3 regions of the Litoribrevibacter euphylliae genome follow, and region 1 is predicted to be linked to each of the others. Evidence: predicted binding sites of a transcription regulator. Region 1 holds the regulator's gene; each other region holds the start of a gene.
The links. The regulator sigma-54, encoded in region 1, starts transcription at its own class of promoters, with help from an activator protein. The targets are predictions, from matches to a motif close to TGGCACNNNNNTTGCTNT.
Positions count from the first base shown of each region.

Region 1 (7,346 bases):
ATTCCCAAAGAACTTTTCGGGTATGAGGAGGTGAGGACTCAAGAAGATGACCGAGTTCAGCACTGGATAAGGTATGGTTAAGCATTCTGCTTACTTGCGACAATGCCCCGGACTCTAACGCCCGGTTTAATGCTCTCATGCGAGATGAGCTATTTGCACTGCTCAAAGCACTTGCCATATTTATACCTAGAATTCGTGATTAAGTACTGTATCTGTTAAATAAGAGATTAGCACCGATAATAGTGGGTAATTATACACACTCAGAGTGTTGATTTTGTTAAAAATCTACTACTCAGGTTCATCGAAGCGATCAGAGATAAGTTGCTCAATTGCTTTGAGCGCGTTTTCCTCATCTTGGCCTTCGGCGGAAATGGTAAGTTGGGTTCCGCATGATGCCGCTAGCATCATAACGGCCATAATACTTTTGCCATTCGCTGACTGACTGTCTTTATTGATGGTGATGTTGGATGAAAAACTGGTGGCTGTATTAACCAATTTAGCTGCAGCGCGAGCGTGAAGACCGAGTTTATTAATCAGGGTGACTTCTATTTGCTGCATTGGGGGGGACATCCTTATCGAGATTCGTGAAAGACGATAGAGCAAAATAATAATTCATTTTTGCTAATAGATGGAAATTATTTTGTTTCTTTTTATATGAAGGATCAAGGGGTTAGAGTTGGGTGTGTTTTAGATGAACTTCAGAATACTTAGCAGAGAAGTGCTGTTTAAGTTGTTCTGCAATATAGACAGATCTATGGCAACCACCGGTACAGCCTATTGAAACCGTTATGTAGGCACGCCCGGATTTTTGATAATGAGGTGTCCAGGTTTCAATGAAACGTGTAATGTCATCTAACATGTCTTTTGTAGTTTGTTGGGCACTAAGAAAGTCCACGACTTCTTGATCTCTGCCGGTAAAGTTTCTGAGCGTTGGTTCCCAGTAGGGGTTTGGTAGGCATCGAACATCGAACATTAAATCGCTGTCGCTGGGCACGCCGTACTTGAATCCAAAAGATTGAATCAGCAACGATACTTCATTGGTTTTATGGGTGGCGACACGATTACGCATTAAACTACGAAGTTCATGAACAGACATGGTCGATGTATCGACGACCAGGTCCGCATTGTTCAGTAGAGGACCGAGAATTTTTCGCTCTAATTGAATGGCTTCTCTCAGGGAGCACGAGTCTGAGCTTAAGGGGTGTTTTCTTCGTGATGCGTTGTAGCGCTTAACGATAATATCTTCATCGCTGTCCAAGAAGATTACCTGATATTCGATCGTCTTTTTCTTTAGCGCTTCAAATGTTTTGTTTAACTGTTCATGACTGCCGTCGAAGTTTCTGATATCGACACTGATGGCTGTGTTTTCATAAGCACTGGAGTTGGAAATAGCATCAAGTAAATTAAGCAGAAGGGGTTCAGGAAGATTGTCGATGCAATAGAAACCACAGTCTTCTAAGGCGTGTAACGCAGAGCTTTTTCCGGAACCAGAACGGCCACTGACAAAGATTAATTTCATTGGTGACTCCTCGGTTCCTTCAAATTATGGCTATTAAGTTTAGCTGGTTATTACGTAAAAAAGTTCATCGTCTGATTGGGTCGCTCGCAAAGAGTCCCTGAAATCAGCATGACTAAACTTTCCTGCGATGGTTGCCAGAATATCTAAATGATCATCATTGGCTTCTTGTGGTACCACCAGTGCGAAAATAATATCGACTTTTTGTTTGTCCAACGAATCAAAGTCGATAGGCGTTTCCAGCATCAGTAATACACCGATTGGTTTCTCGCAGGAAGGTAAGCGACAGTGAGGAATACCAATACCATCCCCCAGGCCAGTACTGCCGAGACGTTCGCGTTCGATGAGCGCATCAAAAATTTCGTGTGCGGAAGGCCCTGAAATGTGTTCAGCGAGGATCTGGGAGATTTCTTCGATGGTGCGTTTTTTACTCTGACAGGAAGCGCACCATAAGGTGCGCTGTTTGGATAGTATGCTTGATAAATCCATTAAGGCTGCTCGTTAATTTTTCTCATGTCGCAGCTACATGTTATATGGGTTGATTTGTTTACTGGGGTTAACGAGCCAAAGATTTTTCTTTGTGTTTAATTAATTGACGATCTAATTTATCTGTTAGTGCGTCAATTGCAGCATAAAGATCATCATGCTCTGCATTAGCAAACACTTCACCACCGGTTACATGTAACTTGGCTTCTGCCAGTTGTCTTTGTTTTTCAATACTCAGTGTAACTTGAACATTTGTTATTTGGTCATAGTGTCGCTCAAGTCGATCCAATTTGGAAGTAACATAATCGCGAATGTTGGTAGTAATATCGAGGTGGTGGCCACTGATGTTTACTTGCATATAGGACTCCTTAATTTAGTATGCTGTGGTCCAAAAGAATCCAGCTTATAAGGTGAAGCTGGAGGAGGTCTGTGCCTCCTTCATCTTTAATATAGTCCTAGCATGCAATGAATACAATGACCTGTATCAATTAGCTACCTCAGATTAAAAATTCCTTTAAACCAAGCGCTTACGTTCATTCGAAGGTGGGATGTTCATCGCCTCCCGATACTTGGCGATGGTTCGTCTTGCAACTTTAATCCCTTGCTCACCCAGTAAAGTGGCAATTTTGTTATCACTGAGCGGCTTTTTAGGATTCTCTGCGGCGACAAGTTTCTTGATAATGGCGCGGATTGCGGTCGAAGAGCATTCGCCACCAGAAGAGGTGCTGACGTGGCTCGAAAAGAAGTATTTCAACTCGAAGATGCCACGAGGCGTGTGTATGTATTTCTGCGTAGTGACACGGGAAATGGTTGATTCGTGCATTTCAACGGCTTCAGCAATGTCGTGCAGAACCAGAGGTTTCATGGCTTCATCGCCATAATCCAGGAAGCCGCGTTGGTGCTCCATAATTTTAGTGGCGACTTTTAGCAGCGTTTCATTCCGACTTTGAAGACTCTTCAGAAACCATTTTGCTTCCTGCATGTGATCCTTCAGGAAGGTATTGTCAGCACTGGAATCCGCACGTCGAATCAACGAGGCATAACTTGGATTGATGCGAATCTTAGGTGTGATTTCCGGATTTAAATCGACACGCCAACGGCCATTGGTTTTCTGAACAACTACGTCAGGCACCACATAGTCGGGCGTCTGTTGATTGATCTGTTCGCCAGGACGAGGATGCAGTGTTTGAATCAGGCTGATGATTTCTTTTAGTACATCTTCTTTGATGCGTCCTTTGCGCATAATGCCGGCAAAGTCTTTGTTGCCAAGCAGCTCTAAATGGCGCAATACGACGATTTTTGCTTCTGATAAAAACGGTGTTTCAGGTGGCATCTGATTAAGCTGAACCTGAAGACACTCCTGTAAATTTCGCGCGCCAGAACCGACTGGATCAAAACGTTGAATCAAATGCAGAACCGCTTCAACTTCCTCAATGTCGACGCGATTCTCGTCATCTTCAGAGAGGTCGAGTTCTGAGTTGGCGCTGATACAAATGTCTTCAACCGATGTTTGCAGGTAACCATCATCATCAATGCCGTCGAGAATATTTTCTGCAATGATACGATCCGTGTCGCTCATTGGCGTTAAATTCAATTGCCAGCTTAAGTGATCTTGAAGTGTTTCGGTGACGGTATTACGGGATTCAAAATCATAGTCATCATCGTCTGACGGCGCTGAAGCTTGAGTTGGAGTGTGTTGATAAATGTCATCCCAACCGGTATCTATGGTGAGGTCTTCAGGGATGTCGTTGTTCCACTCACTGTCAGTTTCAGTGGCTTCTTGCGATGATGTTTGAAAATCATCACGACTGAAATCGTCGCCGCTGTCGCTATGATCGCCCGCGAGAAAATCGGTATCTTCTGAGTTTGATGGTGTTTCGCCTGGATCGGAATCAAGCGGCTTTTCTGCCATTTGATCTTCAATGGAAGGTTGTGAGGCTTGTTCAAAATCCTCTTCCACTTCTAGCATTGGATTATTTTCCAAGGCTTGCTGAATTTCTTGTTGTAAATCCAGGGTTGAAAGTTGTAACAGTCGAATGGCCTGTTGCAACTGAGGTGTCATGGTTAATGACTGCCCCATCTTGAGCTGAAGCGATGTCTTCATAAATTACAACGTATCCTTATGCTTTCACTCAGCGTGTGCGGTTGTAATCTGAAGAAATGATGTTGTGAAAACCGCACAAGCAAATTATTTGCCATTGGCAATCAAGTATAAACCAAAATAAGTTCAAAAGTGTTGATTTGTGTATCTGGAAAACTCAAAACAGTATGGCCTGAATTAAATGTTGAAGTTCTCTCCGAGATAGATGTCTTTTACTTTTTGATTATTCAGGACGTCATCACTTTGTCCTTCGGCAATGATATGACCTTCACCAACAATGTACGCTTTGTCACAGATTCCCAACGTCTCTCGAACATTGTGGTCTGTAATCAGTACGCCAATGCCCAACCCTTTCAAATGATTGATAATGCCCTGAATATCGTTCACCGATATTGGGTCGACTCCGGCAAAAGGTTCATCTAATAGAATAAACTTAGGATCCGTGGCTAATGCTCGTGCGATTTCTGCACGTCTGCGTTCACCACCGGATAAACTCATCCCTAATGAATCGCGTATGTGAGTGATGTGGAATTCTTGCAGAAGATACTCAAGCTTCTCTTTTTTCTGTTCTTCGGTCAGGTCTTTTCTAAGCTCTAAAATACCGTAAATGTTTTCAGCAACGGTGAGCTTTCTAAAGATGGACGCTTCTTGAGGTAGATACCCTAAGCCGACTTGTGCTCGACCATGCATTGGGTAATGCGTGATGTCTTTATCATCTATGGTGACCTTTCCTTGATCCGCTTGTACCAAGCCCACAATCATATAGAAACAGGTGGTTTTACCTGCGCCATTAGGCCCTAGTAACCCTACGACCTCGCCACTGCTTACCGACAGAGAAACGTCTTTAATGATTTTGCGTTTATTATAGCTTTTAGCGAGGTGCGCGGCTTTTAGACAACTCATGTATCTATCTCGATATTAATTGGTAGGCTACAGAAAAGCTCTATGCTCTTACTTGTTCGATTCCTGTTGCGGAGTCTCTTCTTTCTTAGGGGGATAGAAGATCATTTTTATAGGTCTATCAGTTGTATCTTGTGATCCATTTTGGTTTTTCTTCGCATTAAGCTCGCCCGTTTTTAAAGAGTAGATAATTTTCTCTGCTGAGAGTCGATCTTTGTCTTTATAGACAACGCCATTTCCGGTGACTTCAGCAATTTCTTCGGCGACCTTAAGATCCAGTGTCTTGCCTTCAATATGGGTAGGCTGTTCACCGAGCTTAAGAATTTGTTGGTACTTGGCAGGCTCACCAAAGGCTTTCATACGGGTCACTTCATTGTTAACGGAATACAGAATGACTCGATCCGCCTTTAGTTTTGCTGTGCCCTGGGTAATGATGACATTGCCCGTGTATTCCGCAATACCAGTTTCATTATTGAGTTTGGCTTGATTGGCTTCCAGCTCAATCGGTTGGTTCCTGTCTTCAGGCAGTGCTATAGCTGTGCTGGCACTGAATAGAGTTAATAGAAACAGTGGTGTGAGTAATTTACTTTTGAACGTCATGCGTTCCTCTTACATTCGATTTCAATAGGGTTTCACTGGTATTGAAGTCAGTAAAAAATCCACGACTTTCGATAAAACTCGGTCCGGAATGAATAACGGTTAAGACGTCATTTTCAGCTGTATTCTTTTGGGTGTCTATTGTAAGCTCGGAAGTTCGCAGTGAAACAGTTTGTGTTGCAGTGACCTTGTCAATTTTGACTTGGTCTTTAAGGAATAGGGTGTCTGAATTTAAATCAGCGCGACCTGATAAAGCATTCGCCTGCCATTGAGCATCTTCTGCTTGGTTGATCAAGTAAGGCTTTTCTAGGAGAGCAATATGGCTTTCTTGGAAATGATCAATTTTAGTTGCGGTCAGTTGATACTGTTGTTGGCCCGTCTCATCGTAATGTGTTGATACTGAATTTATGAGAATCAGATCTGGGGCTGAATCGTCCGTTGGTGGGGCGGGTTGTATATTATTGCCTTCTTCTTGAAAACTAAGCCAAAACAGCAAAGCAACGGCCGCCAGTAGTAAAGGGCTGCTTTTTAGTATTTGCTTGATTTTGGCTTTGGTGATCATGCGTTCTTACCTGATGGGAGTTATTTGAGGTAGAACGCGTGGGCATCGGCTAGAGTGTCTTGAGCCTTCATGATCAATTCACAGAGCTCTCGAACTGCACCTTTACCACCCGAGCGAGTTGTACAGTGGTGAGCGTGTTCTTTCATTAAATCTGCACCGTTAGGAACGGTAACACCTAGGCCAACTTTTCGAATGACAGGAAGATCCGGTAGGTCATCACCAATATGCGCCACTTGATCGAGTGTGATATTTAAGTCCTGAGCAATTTCCTGAATGGCATCAATTTTATCTTCACGGCCTTGATGTAGAATTTCGATGCCTAAGTTCTTAGCACGATTTTGAACCATGGCTGAAGTACGACCAGTGATAATACACACTTTGACGCCACTGTTCTGAAGCATCTTAATGCCTTGACCATCAAGAATATTAAAGGCTTTGATTTCCTGACCTTCGGAAGTAAACAAAAGCGCGCCATCGGTCATAACGCCATCAACATCACAAGAAAGTAGTTTAATCTTTTTGGCGCGTTCAATTACATCTGTCATCGTAATTCTCTACTTACATATCTGTTGTTACATGATGCCGGCTTTAAGTAGGTCGTGCATATTTAACGCACCGACCACTTGATCGTTTTCGTCAACAACGAATAAACCGTTAATAGACTTGGTTTCCATGATATTCAGTGCTTCCGCCGCCAGAATACCTTGCTGACAACGAACGCCAGGAGACGTCATTACATCTTTGATGGCGGTTGCATGGAAATCGGTTTCGTTATCAAGAACACGACGTAAGTCACCATCGGTAAAGACACCGATTAGACCTTTTTGTTCATCGACAATGGCAGTCATGCCTAGCTTTTTACGAGTCACTTCCAGTAGTGCATCTTTAACCAAGGTGGTTGGGGTTACAGAAGGGATATCTGCACCCTTATGCATCAGGTCTTCGACTTTAAGTAGCAAACGACGGCCTAGTGCGCCACCGGGATGGGAAAAAGCAAAGTCTTCCGCAGTAAAGCCTTTGGCTTCAAGTAGCGCAACTGCAAGTGCATCACCCATTGCCAATGTCGCAGTGGTACTGGCTGTTGGCGCTAAACCTAGTGGACAGGCTTCTTCTTTTACTGAAATGTCGAGGTTAACTACCGCGGCTTTGGCCATAGTGGATTGTGGATTGCCGGTAATGCTGAT
Region 1 is NZ_JBHRSZ010000002.1:1,063,962-1,071,307, reverse strand. Features, by position in the region: gene mgtE (magnesium transporter) at 1-178, opposite strand, end outside; gene ACFOEK_RS06515 (HPr family phosphocarrier protein) at 289-558, opposite strand; gene rapZ (RNase adapter RapZ) at 671-1,519, opposite strand; gene ptsN (PTS IIA-like nitrogen regulatory protein PtsN) at 1,559-2,005, opposite strand; gene hpf (ribosome hibernation-promoting factor, HPF/YfiA family) at 2,073-2,360, opposite strand; gene ACFOEK_RS06495 (RNA polymerase factor sigma-54) at 2,517-4,106, opposite strand; gene lptB (LPS export ABC transporter ATP-binding protein) at 4,281-5,006, opposite strand; gene lptA (lipopolysaccharide transport periplasmic protein LptA) at 5,055-5,603, opposite strand; gene lptC (LPS export ABC transporter periplasmic protein LptC) at 5,587-6,162, opposite strand; gene ACFOEK_RS06475 (KdsC family phosphatase) at 6,183-6,707, opposite strand; gene ACFOEK_RS06470 (KpsF/GutQ family sugar-phosphate isomerase) at 6,735-7,346, opposite strand, start outside.

Region 2 (7,346 bases), 750 kb from region 1:
CTCAAACTGGCTGGATGTCAGGATTTTTCCTTGTCGAATAGGACGCTTTGCAGCTAAACCAATAAGCGATGAGGCATCTACCACGCTGTTGCCATTGATCTTGGAGCGATCGATGCGTGTCGTCTGGAGATGATCGTCGGTAATGATTTCACCTCTGGAAATAGGTGTGGCTGCCACTAAAACTTCACCATAAATTTTGACGCTTGCTCCACTGTAGAAGCCCCAATTCGGATTGGCACAACTCACTTTGACAGTGTTTCGGCCATAAAAGTTGTTTTTTGAACCTTCTCTGGACAGTGTCAATGGCTCACGGCAGCTGGGTAAGCGTAAACTTGAGCTGATTGAATAACTGGATATTTCAATATTAGTTATATCCGCGCCAGTGAGCAGCAATTGTTCCTGAATGAAGTTTTCAATCAGTTTTGGCACATCTTTAATGCTCTGAGATAGCAATTTAGTGGCGGTAGGGCTCTCTGTAATATTGTCGTTATTTGCCGCAATGACAGGCATAGACAAGCAAAGACAGAGCATACACATTAATGAGCTGCTAATTTGCTTTGCCTTTTTCGAGAATCGGCTAGACTTTATTACAAGTAAGCTTTGTAGCATAAGTCCCTCAAGTGACATAAATTTGCCGTTTTAATTGCGTTTAAGTTAAAGAAGCAAGGCTTATGCCACTGTCAGAACGGTGTCATGCTAATTTTGATGATGTAGTAGACGAGTGGGTTTATTTTTGATTTAGCTTTTTCGATTACGTTTGGTTTCAAGAATCAAAACGTACTGCCGATAGAGAGAAAGGACTTTATTGGTTTAGTATCAATGTTTTAAAGTATGCTTAAATGTTGATATAAGCCGTACGATTCTTATTGGGAGAATTTAATTCATGGCCGGTGTATTAGATGCAGTGAATTCCAGAACGCAGATGGTCGGGCAAAACCGACTGGAATTGCTGCTATTTAAATTGGGGTCTTCCCAGATGTATGGCATCAATGTATTTAAGGTAAAGGAAGTTTTACAGTGCCCTAAGTTAACAATGATGCCTAAGCTGAACCCAGTGGTAAGAGGGGTCGCTCATATACGGGGAGGAACCATTCCGATTCTCGATTTGAGTATGGCAACGGGGTCTGCTCCATTACCTAATATTGAAAATAGTTTTGTAATCATTTCTGAATACAACCGAACCGTGCAAGGCTTCTTAGTCAGTTCGGTTGAGCGCATCGTGAACACCAATTGGGAATCGATTCATCCGCCACCATCCGGTACGGGTAAAGAGAGTTATCTAACTGCGGTTACAGAGATCGAAGGTCAATTAGTTGAAATCATTGATGTTGAGAAAGTCATTGCTGAGGTTGTGCCTTCTGGTGAAACCATCAGTGAAGAGATTCTGGGAGAAATTCCTCAGGAAGAAGAGGACGATCTTGGCCACATCTTAATTGTTGATGATTCGTCGGTAGCTCGTAAGCAGGTTCAAAAGTGTATGGAATCTGTCGGGCTTGAGACTACTTTATTTAAGAACGGTGCAGAGGCGCTGAATCATCTCAAGTCGTTAGTAGAGCAGGGGGTTAATCCTGCCGATAAATACATCATGATGATTTCGGACATCGAAATGCCTGAAATGGATGGCTACACTTTGACGTCAGCCGTGAAGGGAGATCCTCAAATGAGTGAGCTGCATATTATGCTGCATACTTCATTGAGCGGTGTCTTCAATCACGCGATGGTTGAAAAAGTGGGGGCGGATGACTTTATGGCGAAATTCAGTCCAGACAATCTGGCCTCTAAAGCCGTAAATGTTCTTAAAGGCGTTTACGATCCTGTGTACAAAGGGGGGGAGTAATCTCTCTCTTTCTTTCTGTCTTCTCGAGGTAATGGATGTCAATATCTGGCTCAATACGTTTTGAAAAGAACGACTTTGATCAGTTCAGGCAGTTTTTAGAAAATGAGTCCGGCATTGTTTTAGGCGACAACAAGCAGTATTTGGTAGCCAGTCGTTTAAGGAAAATCATGCAAGAGTCTGATCTTCATGATTTAAAAGACCTACTTTCTAAAGTGAAATTTAATGGTCGTTTAAAGGAGCGTGTCATTGATGCGATGACGACCAATGAAACGTTATGGTTTCGTGATAAGCATCCATACCGTATTCTTAAGGAAATTATTTTTCCGGAACTGGTATCTCAGAAGAAAAGCTCGATTCGTATTTGGTCCTCGGCGTGTTCTTCAGGGCAAGAACCCTATTCCATGAGTATGATGGTGGAAGAATATAACCGGAGTAACCCTGGAAAACGGGTTAATCAGGCACAAATTCTTGCAACAGACTTATCTTCTGAAATTCTTGATCAGGCCAAACGCGCAAGCTATGAAAAGCTGGCCTTGGCTCGCGGGTTGGATGCTGATCTTCAAAAGCGTTATTTCTCTGAAAACCCGGACGGTTCCTGGTCTGTGAATAGGGATATTAAATCCCGAGTTGAATTTCGTTCCCAGAATTTACTGGGGTCTTACGCCAGTTTAGGTAAGTTCGATATCATCTTTTGTCGTAATGTATTGATTTACTTTTCGGCGGAACAGAAACAAGACATTCTCACAAGACTCTCTAAGCAGCTTAATCCTAACGGCTATTTGGTGATTGGTGCGACCGAGTCTCTGACTGGGTTGAATGATATTTACGAAATGATCCAATGCCGACCGGGGCTGATCTACCGAGCTAAGAAGTAATAACAGATAATATGTAGTTGCACAGATCTTCTGTGCAGCTAACTTGCCTCGCAACTCGCAACTCGCAACTCGCAACTCGCAACTCGCAACTCGCAACTCGCAACTCGCAACTCGCAACTCGCAACTCGCAACTCGCAACTCGCAACTCGCAACTCGCAACTCGCAACTCGCACTAAGCAGCCACATCTTGCCGCTTTGCCTCTTTTGCCGTGTTAAATTTCTCTGAATTAATTTAAATCATTGAATTTATTGTGTTTTTTATTTTGGCACGCAAATTGTTTGTTAATTGGAAAGTTTAAGATTTGCAGTTTGAGGGCGGCAGCATGGCAATCACATTCGATAACGCATTAGGCATTCATCCATCGGCATTGGGAGTTCGTGTAGATCGTGCAGAGATCATCGCGAACAACTTGGCCAACGCAGATACCCCGGGATATAAGGCCAGAGATATCGATTTTCGCGCCATATTGAATCAGGAGGCAGACAAGATGTCTTCTGTAAAGCTCGATAAAACAGACGACCAGCATATTGATGGTTTGCTGAGCCCAGATGAAGGCTTGAAGTTCAGAAACCCTCATCAACCCGCTATTGATGGTAATACGGTAGAAACGCAGGTTGAACATACTGAGTACATGCAAAATGCGATGCGCTATCAGGCGACCTTCAATTTCTTAAACAGCAAATTCAAAGGCCTTACTGGCGCGATTAAAGGCGAATAAGGAGTAGTTTATGTCTCTCGGAAATGTATTTGATATTGCCGGCACCGGCATGATGGCTCAGTCGCTGCGACTTAACACTACTGCCAGTAACATTGCCAATGCGGAAGCTGTAAGTAGTAGCATCGATGACACTTATCGCGCTCGCCACGTGGTGTTTTCTCAGCTGCATAAAGATGAAATGGGATATAAGCATAACGATGTTTCGGTGAATGAAGACATTGGTAACGGAGTACAGGTGCTCGGTGTTGTTGAAAGTGATGCGCCTTTAGATGCACGTTACAACCCGGACCATCCAATGGCAGATGAACAGGGGTATGTGTACTACCCGAATGTGAATGTCGTGGAAGAAATGGCCAATATGATTTCTGCATCTCGCTCCTATCAAACGAATGTCGACATCATGAATACGGCTAAAACAATGATGCAACAAGTTCTGACGTTGGGTCAGTAAGTTAAACCGCCTGGAACCGTGCAGCACAGATTTTGAAAGACAGTGTATGACGTGTTGTTCATGGGCTCCGAGTAACAAAAAAGGTGAATTAAAATGACTGGTATTAGTTCTACAACCCAAGCAGATGCGCTGTCCTCGTACAGAACTCAAGAAAATACTTCAACGCCTGAAAACGAGCTGGGTCAGGATGCCTTCCTTGAGCTTTTGGTCGCTCAGTTAAATAACCAAAACCCATTAGATCCGCAGGATAACGGTGACTTTATTGCAGAGCTGGCGCAGTTTAGTTCGGTAGAAGGCATTGATAACCTGAATAACAGCGTGGACTCACTGTTAAGCGACTATAAGTCTAGCCAAGCATTGCAAGCGTCGGCCTTGGTAGGGCGTCAAGTAGTTGTACCAAATAACGAAGTGTACTGGTCTGGAGAGGGCAGTATTCCAGCGATGGTTGAAGTTGAAGAGGGGGCCTCTAATGTTATGTTCAACATTACCAGTGATGATGGTGCGTTGGTTGCCCAAATTCCGATGACAGAGGCTTTACCGGGTGAAAACAATGTACTTTGGGACGGTAAAGATGCGGAAGGAAATGCTTTGCCGCCTGGCAAATATAAGTTCACTGCTACAGGCGTTGTGGATGAAAAAGCCGAAAGTTTTGTGGTGTATGGTTCGGCACGTGTGAACAGTGTGACCTTGGGTGATGGCAGTACCATGCTGAATGTGGCGGGTATTGGTCAGATACCGCTTTCTGAAGTAAGAGAGATTGCTGAATAAGTTTAAATGGTATTGAAAGAATACTGTTTGTTCAAAGAGATTGGTTTTTCAAAGAATGGAATGACGCTGTTCACCAGCTGAAGAACAAGTTTTTGATCGATAGAAACAATTTTATGGCTTGTCGGTATCTCCGATAAGTGGAGCTAGAGAGGATAACGCTATGTCTTTTGGAGTTGGCTTAACGGGCTTGAAAGGTGCCCAAACGGACCTGGATGTCACGGGTCATAATATTGCGAATGCGGGTACCGTTGGCTTTAAGCAGTCTCGGGTGGAGTTTGGTGATCTGTATGCGGCAAATGTCAGTAGCAGTGGTGCCTCTGGTCAAGGGGTGAATATTAACCAAATCTCTCAGCAGTTTAATCAGGGTGAAATCACATTCACCGAGAATAACTTAGACTTGGCGATCAACGGAGAAGGCTTTTTCGTTGTTCAGAATACGCTAGGTGAGCAATTCTATACACGTTCAGGTATGTTTGGTTTGGACCGTGAAGGCTACATTGTGACTAACACGGGTGAGCGTGTTCAGGGCTTTGGTGTTCCAGATGAGCTGCAGCTTCAGCCGCAACCTAACCCTGCTAGGCCGTTGGGTGATATCCAGGTAGACGATGCGGATATGGCGCCGAACCGTACGACAGATGTGGAAACTGAGTTTAATTTAGACTCCAGACAAGAGTATGTAACAGGCGGGCTTCCGGCGACGTCTGATGGTACGGGTGTTAGTGTTCCTCAGGTGGGTGCAACAAATGGTTACTCTGCAACTACTACTGCAAGTACGGTTCAAATTGTAAATGCGGCTTTCACTCCGAACCAAGTGATATCCGATGTGAGTTGGACTGCGAATGATTCTGCCAATGCCATCGCAACTGCGATTTCTAATGTAGAGGGTGCAACCGCATCAGCAACTACGACGGTGCAAATTGATGCCGGTATTCTTGCCGCCACTGGTGTGGTGTTGAATGGAAACTTGTTGGCTTCAACAGCAACAGGCGCAAACACGGGCTCTGCAATTGCGGCAGAGATTTCAAGTTTGTCTAACTTTTCTGCCAGTTTTGATGCGGCCACAAACACTTTGACTGTGGTAAATGACCTTGGTTTTGACGTTCAATTGGACAGTACTGCGGGAGCCTTTAACGTCTCTGGTATTGCGAATGGCGTAAACCAGGGAACGGTGGCTGCAGGTGCTGGTACCACGGTCACTACAGGTGGTTATGTTGATATTACCTTGGATGCCGGTTTGTATCTGGTTAATAACGATTCTGCTACTGCGCCTAACGATGTGGTGTTTGGAGCTACGCCAACGGATGATTCTTCTGTTATTCGTCCATTCAGCCCAACAGATTCGGAAAGTTATAATCATACGACGTCTGTGACGATTTATGATTCCTTGGGTAACCCGCATATTATGACCCAGTATTTTGTGAAAGAGCCGCCAACTCTGACGGCCTCTAATGAAAATACTTGGACAATGTATGCGTTAATTGATGGTTATCATATTGGTGATCAGAATCCTGCCTATGACTCCACACAGCCTGAGTCATTAACCAACAGTATGAATTTACCGCTTTCTCAGCAAATTGTGTTTGATACCTCGGGTGAGATTCAATCAACCAACCCTTCTACGCCTTTGCTGGTGGATGATTGGCAACCACGTGATGCTGACGGTAATCCTAATGGTTCAGATGGTCCGGCAAGTGGTGTCGAACCCACTGTTCCTCCGACCAGTTCTAACTTTGTAATCGATATTACTGGGTCTACGCAACATGCTTCCCAGTTTGCGATTAATGGCTTAGCGCAAGATGGTTTCTCAACCGGTACCTTGGTTGGTTTGGATGTAGGTACGGATGGTCAGGTCGTTGGGCGTTATACCAACGGTGAGACCCGTACTTTCGCTTATATCGCCATGGCTAACTTCACGAACGAGCAAGGCTTGGTTCCGATCGGCGATACCATGTGGCGGGGATCAGCTGCCGCAGGGGAGGCAGTGATTAACCTTCCGGGGACGGCTGCTTTAGGTCAAATTCAGTCTGCAGCCCTTGAAAACTCTAATGTGGACCTGTCGGATGAGTTGGTTGGCCTGATCATTGCACAACGTAATTATCAGGCAAATGCCAAGACAATCGAAACTGAAAATACCATTTCACAGACCATCTTGAATATCTAAAGGTAAGTGATGGATGAAGAGGGAATCTTCCCTCTTCTAAGTACCAGTTCAGGGAGGAAGACCAACCTCCAGCCGCAAGTCGCACAGGGAATAGTGCGGCGACCTGTAGCGGGACTGAACGACATCTTTTATCGAGATGGGGTGTGAATGGTAAAGCTATATGGCTGGAGACCATTATGGATAAAGCACTTTATATCTCGATGTCAGGCGCGAAGCAGAATATGTTTGCTCAGCGCTCTCATGCGAACAATCTAGCGAATGCTAATACCACGGGTTTTAGAGAAGACTTTGCGCAAGCACGCAGTCAGCCAGTTTGGGGTGATTATCATCCGACTCGTGCTTATGCGATGACGGAGCGACCTGCGAGTAACTTCAAGCCAGGCGCCATGATGGAAACCGGGCGTGATCTGGATATTGCGATTCCTGATCGTGGATTCTTTGTTGTTCAAGATCCTGAAGGCAATGAGGCGCTAACTCGTGCCGGTAATTTCGTGCAGGATGTGAATGGGCAGCTTTTAACCCCGCAAGGTTTATC
Region 2 is NZ_JBHRSZ010000002.1:313,798-321,143, reverse strand. Features, by position in the region: gene flgA (flagellar basal body P-ring formation chaperone FlgA) at 1-510, opposite strand, end outside; gene ACFOEK_RS03170 (chemotaxis protein CheV) at 884-1,837, shown strand; gene ACFOEK_RS03165 (CheR family methyltransferase) at 1,873-2,712, shown strand; gene flgB (flagellar basal body rod protein FlgB) at 3,036-3,431, shown strand; gene flgC (flagellar basal body rod protein FlgC) at 3,442-3,882, shown strand; gene ACFOEK_RS03150 (flagellar hook assembly protein FlgD) at 3,976-4,650, shown strand; gene ACFOEK_RS03145 (flagellar hook protein FlgE) at 4,811-6,811, shown strand; gene flgF (flagellar basal-body rod protein FlgF) at 6,988-7,346, shown strand, end outside.
Region 2: a site for sigma-54 is predicted at 2,977-2,994, ahead of flgB (flagellar basal body rod protein FlgB). Genes of this name have one in related genera too.

Region 3 (7,346 bases), 120 kb from region 1:
TGAACCGGCTGTATCACCAGATGCTTCCAGCTCATTTTCACGGAACGGCCACTGAATACCACGCGATTTCTCAATCAAGTCATGGCTCATGCCGGAAATATCCAAGGTACGTTTATCGCCTTTGGACAATTGCTTCATTTCTTCGAATGCTCCCGAAGGTGTCTCAGGGAAATGAATCTTCTGGCCGTTCGGGAAACGTTTGGCCAATTCTTTGAAGATCCAGAAGTCAGGTTTTGAATCACCTTTCGGCTTAGTCACCTGACGTACAATATTGACTCGGCGTTCGGTATTAGTGAAACAACCTTCCTTTTCAGCCCATACCGCCGCAGGTAGGTACATGTGCGCGTAATGAGTCGTTTCCACATCCGCGTAGGCATCCTGAATCACCAGGAAGTCGAGTTTCTCTAACGTCTTACGAATACGTGCGGTGTTAGGCATCGAAGTCATTGGGTTAGTCGCTACCAACCATAAGCCTTTGATTTGTCCGGTTTCGATGGCAGGGAAAATATCGGTTTCGGTTAGACCGCGTTTTTTCGGGAAGAACTCTTCATCAATGCCCCAGAAATCGGCAATTTCTTTACGATGCTCGGGTTTTTCCAGCGCACGATAACCGGGCAGACCGGAACACGAAGACCACTCACGCGTCCCCATGGCATTACATTGACCGGTGATAGACAACGACGTACCGCCCGGCTTACCGATGTTCCCCGTGATCAGGTTCAGGCTGTTGATGCCTACGACACCGTCTGAGCCGTGAGTACTTTGGTTAATGCCCATGGTCCAGATCGACATTGCAGCACCGGCATTCGCATACAAGCGCGCCACGTTGCGAATGGTATCTTCGTCAATGCCACAGATTTTAGAGGCCGTAATCGGATCGTAATCCTTCACACAGGCTTCAACCTCTTCAATGCCCTTGGTGTGCGCATTGATGTAGTCGCGATCTTCCAGGCCTTCGTCCAGAATCACGTGCATTAAACTGTTCAGCAGCACCAAATCCGTGCCCGGTGTAATCGGAAGGTGCATATCGGCAAATTGAGCCAACATGGTCACACGCGGGTCAACTACGATCAGCGGAAATTTGCGCTTTTCCAGTGCTTCTTTTAAACGCCAATAAATAATCGGATGCTGCTCTGGCAGGTTCGAGCCCCAGGCAATCAAACACTCGGTATGTTCAAAGTCTTCGTAACATCCTGGTGGGCCATCGGAACCAAACGAACGCTTATAACCGGATACTGCCGACGCCATACACAGCGTGGTATTACCATCGTAGTTGTTGGAACCGATACAACCGCGAGCCAATTTACCCAAAGTATAGAATTCTTCTGTTAACAGCTGACCGGTCGAGATAATGGCAAAACTGTCTTTACCATAGGTGCTTTGAATGCGCTGAATTTCAGAGCCCATGTGATCAAGCGCGGTATCCCAATCGGTTTCTTGAAACTCGTCTTCATAGGGTCTTTGACGCATTAATGGTTTATTGCCCCGGCCTGGTGCTTCAAACAATTCATGCTCGAAAATACCCTTAATGCACAACTTGCCTCGGTTCACATCGGCGTCAGCCACCCCTTGAGTTGCAACGGCGTTGCCTTCTTTATCCAAACCAACGTGAATCGAACAACCGGTGGAACAATAACCACACGTTGTGTATTTCCACTCGGCTACCTTTTTATCGGCAATACGAATGGGGTTTCTGTCTTTACGACCAAAAAGCATGTTTCGCTCTCCTCACCACACCTCGCACCACAACAAAGCAACCTGATATCAATACTCCCTTTATCGCACCAGATTCATGCAGCACCAAGATGTAACTTATTGTTTTATATAAGCTTTAATTTTTCACTACCATTAATTAGCAAGAACCAAACCAGAATACCCATGCAAACTTTAGGTTTACTTAATTCAGCGCACCAATTTCTCTCACCCACAAAAAAGGCCGGTTCAAAAACCGGCCTTCCCAGAGCAATACACTGTAAGACTTAGCTCACGCTGATCATTTGTACCTGACCATGCTCATCAATTTCCGCGATCTCACCTTTAGGCTCTTTCATCAAGAACAAGGTTACAAAACCAAGTACCGCCGTCGCCGCGATCACCAAGAAGAAGGTTTGATAACTCACCATCGAAAGAACTGTTAGATAGAACACTGCACCGACGTTACCGTAAGCACCTGTCATACCAGCAATCTGACCTGTCAAACGACGCTTGATCAAAGGTACGGCTGCGAATACTGCCCCTTCACCCGCTTGCACAAAGAATGAACACGCCATCGCTGCAATAATCGCAACAACTAACGGCCAGCTTGAATCAATCATCGCCATGGTTAGATAACCAACCGCCAAACCAGCCGTTAAGATAAGCAGTGTTTTCTTACGACCGAATTTATCTGAAATCAAACCACCACCAGGACGAGACATTAGGTTCATAAAGGCATAAGCAGACGCCACCAAACCAGCCTGAACCATAGATAACTCGAAGGTTTCAGCAAAGAACAATGGCAACATAGAAATCACTGCCAGCTCAGAACCAAAGGTTGCAAAGTACAGGATGTTCAATACCGCCACTTGTTTGAACTCATAACGATGAATCTCAGGTACTTCTTCTTTAAAGATGTTTTTATTAATGCTGTAGGCTTTATAGCTGTCATAAACATAAAGTACTGCCAAACCAACGTAGATCAGGTTAGCGGCCAATTCAGAAAGCATTGAAACGCCATTTGGTGACAACTTCCAAGTCAACAACGCCAAGGCTGCATACATAGGAATCTTCATAATTAATAGCAATACAAAGTCACCTTTCGAGGTCACTTCCATACCACCGTTGTTCTTAGGCTTGAAATAGGTAGAACCTTTTGGTGTATCGGTAACGTTCTTGTACCAGATGAAGCTGAAGACTAAAGAAAGCAGACCCGTGATACCAATTGCATATCTCCAACCGTCTTCACCACCAAACAACAAAGCAATCGCCGGTAGACTCATCGCACCGGCTGCCGAACCGAAGTTACCCCAACCGCCGTAGATACCTTCCGCAGTACCCAGTTGTTTTGCAGGGAACCACTCAGACACCATACGAATACCAACTACAAAACCAGCACCCACGAAACCAAGAAGGAAACGCGCAATGGCCGCTTGTTCGAAGGTGTCCGCCAAAGCAAACATGAAGCAAGGAATACTGCCTAGGAACAAGATAGAAGAGTAAACGATACGAGGACCGTATTTGTCCGTCAGCATACCAATGATGACACGAGCAGGAATGGTCAAAGCCACGTTAAGAATCAGTAATGTCTTAAACTGAGCTGTGGTTAGTCCCAACGATTCAGAGATCACACCACCTAATGGCGCGTGGTTAAACCACACATAGAAAGTAAGGAAGAAGGCAATCCAACTCATGTGGAGGATTTTCATCTTCCCACTAAAGGAAAAGAGGTTGAATTTATCAGAAGTACTCATGGCAGAGGTCCTTGCTAAAATTAGAAATCGGATACCCGGAAATAGCAAGGCAAGTACCACCCAAAGAATTCATCAATAATTTCAATTAGTTAGAGATATAATTTTCTTATTTTCGATTCGTTCCACAAAAAAGATGCACTATTCCTAATCTCAAACAACAATTTGGTGCACGATAGCGTGCACCAAAAACTACACCGTCACCCCACTTTGGTTAGAACGCATCAAAAGGCGCGATGGATTGCGCATAGAGCATCAACTCTTCGAGCAAAAACTGCGCATCCGCTCTATCTTGGAACTCTACATGTGCCTTATTAAGAAGCTCTGGGTAATTAGCTAAGCAACGCGGTGCACCATAACCTTCTTCCATCAAGGCTCGGTATTTATGCTGCTCCCATTTCATGCGCTCTTCATCTGATAAGGCATCAGGGAAGCTTCGCGCTCTGCACCGAAACAGTAACTCTGGGCAACGGACATCCTGAAAGCTAAACGACGTAGGGTCGAGCTGTTCAATATCAGAGCGTCCAATGTAATCCATAGCCTCTTTATCACGACGGGGAAAGAAACCACTGTAGATCATACGATCCACATCAGTTTCTTCACTGCCTTCAAAAGCAAAGGCTTGCTGAATGATTGGTAGTAAATGCGTTTTGGACTGCCACTTTTTCCAATGCTGTCGACAGAGATTCAAATCATGCCCCCATTTCTCTGCAAGCTCACTTGTCATCATCTTCGCTGCCACCACCATTGGCGATTTATTGGCATGGATGGTTTTAAACGGAATACGTGGTGTTTCACCTAACTCTTGTTGCGAGGTAAACACGCGGCGTTGAATCTCTTCCACCGACAAGCCTTCCAGCTGATCAGGGTCAAACGACAAATCAATAGAGTGAATTGCATTGGCATTAGTCTGATCGGCACACAATGGCAGCACCAACGCCATACAACCACGCTCTGCACCAAACATGGAGGAGATATGCAGCACAGGCTTATTCGACCCCACCGCCAGAGCATCAAAGACCGTCTGCTTACTTCTGAGTGAGAATGCGTAATCGAATAATTTAGGCACCCTGTCTTTAATTAACTTGGCCATCGCGATGGTGGCGTAGACGTCTGATAACGCATCGTGCGCGTTTTCGTGCACAATACCGTTCGCTACAGTTAACTCTTCCAGTCGAAAACTGGTGGTTCCGTCTTCTTTCTTAGGCCACTCTATGCCTTCAGGACGCAACGCATGGGTTAAACGCACCACATCGATCAAATCCCAACGGCTGTTACCGTTCTTGTATTCGCGAGCATAAGGGTCGATAAAATTTCGGTAGAACAGGTTACGGGTAAACTCATCATCAAAACGAATCGAGTTATAGCCTAAGACGCAAGTGCCCGGTTCACTGAAACGATCATGAACTCGTCGTGCAAACTCCACTTCCGACAGCCCTTCACGATTAGCCTGCTGCGGCGTAATGCCTGTAACAAGACAAGCAATCGGATCAGGCAGATAGTCTTCCGCCTGACGACAGTAGAACATATCCGGTTCACCGATGATGTTTAAATCGGCATCGGTACGAATCCCCGCAAATTGAGAAATACGATCCACCCGAGCATCGGCACCAAAGGTTTCATAGTCATACCAATAAAAGGTGCCTTGATAACTCATACTTGCTCCACACAAAATAAAAAGAAGGGATAAGAAAATTCACGATTTAGGATAAATGGAAGCCAAATGGTAGGGAGACTGCCAGATAAGGTCAATTCAGAAACGAAAAAAGGCGCGACTTATTCAGCAGCGCCTTTCTCAATTCAACAGCACAATTCAACCGTTCGACTAAACCGTGCGATTAAACAAACAGTTTTGCCAACTCGTCACCCGGGTTTTCAGCACGCATAAAGGCTTCACCCACTAAGAAGGCATTCACCTGATGCGCACGCATGTCTGCTACATCGGCTGTGGTATGAATACCACTTTCTGTCACCACAATACGGTTATCAGGAATACGATCCAACAACTGATAGGTGTTGTCTAATGACACGTCAAAAGTGTGCAGATTACGGTTGTTGATGCCCACCAGCGGGTTATCCACCGTCAGAGCTACATCCAGCTCTTCACCATCGTGCACTTCGATCAACACATCCATGCCTAATTCATGGCTCAAACCAGTCAGATCGGCCAATTGCTGTTGAGACAAACACGCCACGATCAACAACACACAATCAGCACCAATGCTCTTAGCTTCGTAGATCTGATACTCATCCACCAAGAAATCTTTACGAATTGCAGGTAATGAACACGCCGCACGCGCTTGTTTCAAATAGTCTTCATGACCTTGGAAGAAATCCGCATCGGTCAGTACCGACATACACGCCGCACCACCTTGCTCGTAGCTTTTAGCGATCTCCGCAGGTACGAAATTTTCACGCAGCACACCTTTGCTCGGCGACGCTTTCTTGATCTCGGCAATCACGGCCGATTGGCCCTGATCCAGCTTGGTTTGAATGGCTTTCACAAAGCCACGTGCAGGCGCGATGTCCTGAGACATGGCTTTCAGATCTGCCAAAGAGACTGCCTTGGAGCGTTCAGCTATTTCTTCACGCTTACGATCCACAATTTTGGTCAGAATGGTAGGAGTGTTCATAGATCTCACTTATTTCAAAGATGTCCTAGGCCAAAGCTTCGGTGAAGCTTGCCAGTTCAATCATTTTTTCTTTGGCCAGGCCACTGTAAATAGCGTCTTGTGCCATTTCAACGCCATTTTTAAGGTTGGCCGCTAGCCCTGCTGCATAAATAGCAGCCCCCGCATTAAGTGCAATGATGTCAGCCGCCTTTTGGCCCGCTTCCGTTTCACGCTTACCTAATGCGTCGTTAATTAGCGCTAAGCTCTCTTGTGCCGAATCGACGGACAACCCAATCAAAGTCTGACTTTCAATGCCACACTCTTCCGGTGTGATTTCGTATTCGGTAATGTCACCATTATTAAGCTCAGCCACGAAGCTCTTACTCGCCAATGAGATTTCATCCAAGCCATCATCCGAGTGAACCACCAGCACATGGTCACTGCCCAGGTTCTTAAGCACTTCGGCCAGCGGACGACACAAGGCTTTGTTAAATACGCCGATCACTTGATTCTTCACACCCGCCGGGTTGGTCAGAGGACCTAACATATTGAAGATGGTCCGCATCTTCATTTCTTTACGAGGGCCAATGGCATGCTTCATCGCACCGTGATGGGCCGGCGCAAACATGAAGCCAACACCGATTTCTTCCACCGCACGTGCTACTTGTTCTGAATCCAGTTGTAGGTTTACGCCCGCCGCTTCCAACAAGTCGGCACTGCCCGTCTTACTGGAGACACTACGATTACCATGCTTCGCCACCGTACCACCAGCCGCAGCCACTACAAACGCAGAAGCGGTCGACACGTTAAACAGGTTGGCACCATCACCACCGGTACCACAGGTATCGACTACATGCTCGCCTGTCACTTTGACACCTGAGGCCAATTGACGCATGACCATTGCTGCGCCGGTAATTTCTTCGATGGTTTCGCCTTTCATGCGAAGCCCCATCAATAGCGCACCGATTTGGGCAGGCGTAGCTTCACCGGTCATTACCTGGGTCATCACCGACTGCATCTCTTCGGTGGATAAATCAATTCGATCTACAACTTTGGATAACGCTTGTTGAATGTCCATGTCTTTCCCTTCTAGCGAGCCTTACTCAGCTTCTATTCTCAAACCTTTGTTCTCAAACCTTTGTTCTCAAAAGTCTGACGTTCAGTGATTAGTGCGTTTCAAAAAGTTTCTAAGCATATCGTGACCATGCTGAGTCAAGATCGACTCAGGGTGGAACTGCACACCTTCAATCGACAACGTCTTATGACGTACGCCCATGATTTCGTCCAT
Region 3 is NZ_JBHRSZ010000002.1:1,187,561-1,194,906, forward strand. Features, by position in the region: gene ACFOEK_RS07080 (molybdopterin oxidoreductase family protein) at 1-1,716, opposite strand, end outside; gene ACFOEK_RS07085 (NarK family nitrate/nitrite MFS transporter) at 1,980-3,449, opposite strand; gene sbcB (exodeoxyribonuclease I) at 3,661-5,103, opposite strand; gene trpC (indole-3-glycerol phosphate synthase TrpC) at 5,285-6,079, opposite strand; gene trpD (anthranilate phosphoribosyltransferase) at 6,105-7,136, opposite strand; gene ACFOEK_RS07105 (anthranilate synthase component II) at 7,218-7,346, opposite strand, start outside.
Region 3: a site for sigma-54 is predicted at 3,491-3,508, ahead of ACFOEK_RS07085 (NarK family nitrate/nitrite MFS transporter). Genes of this name have one in related genera too.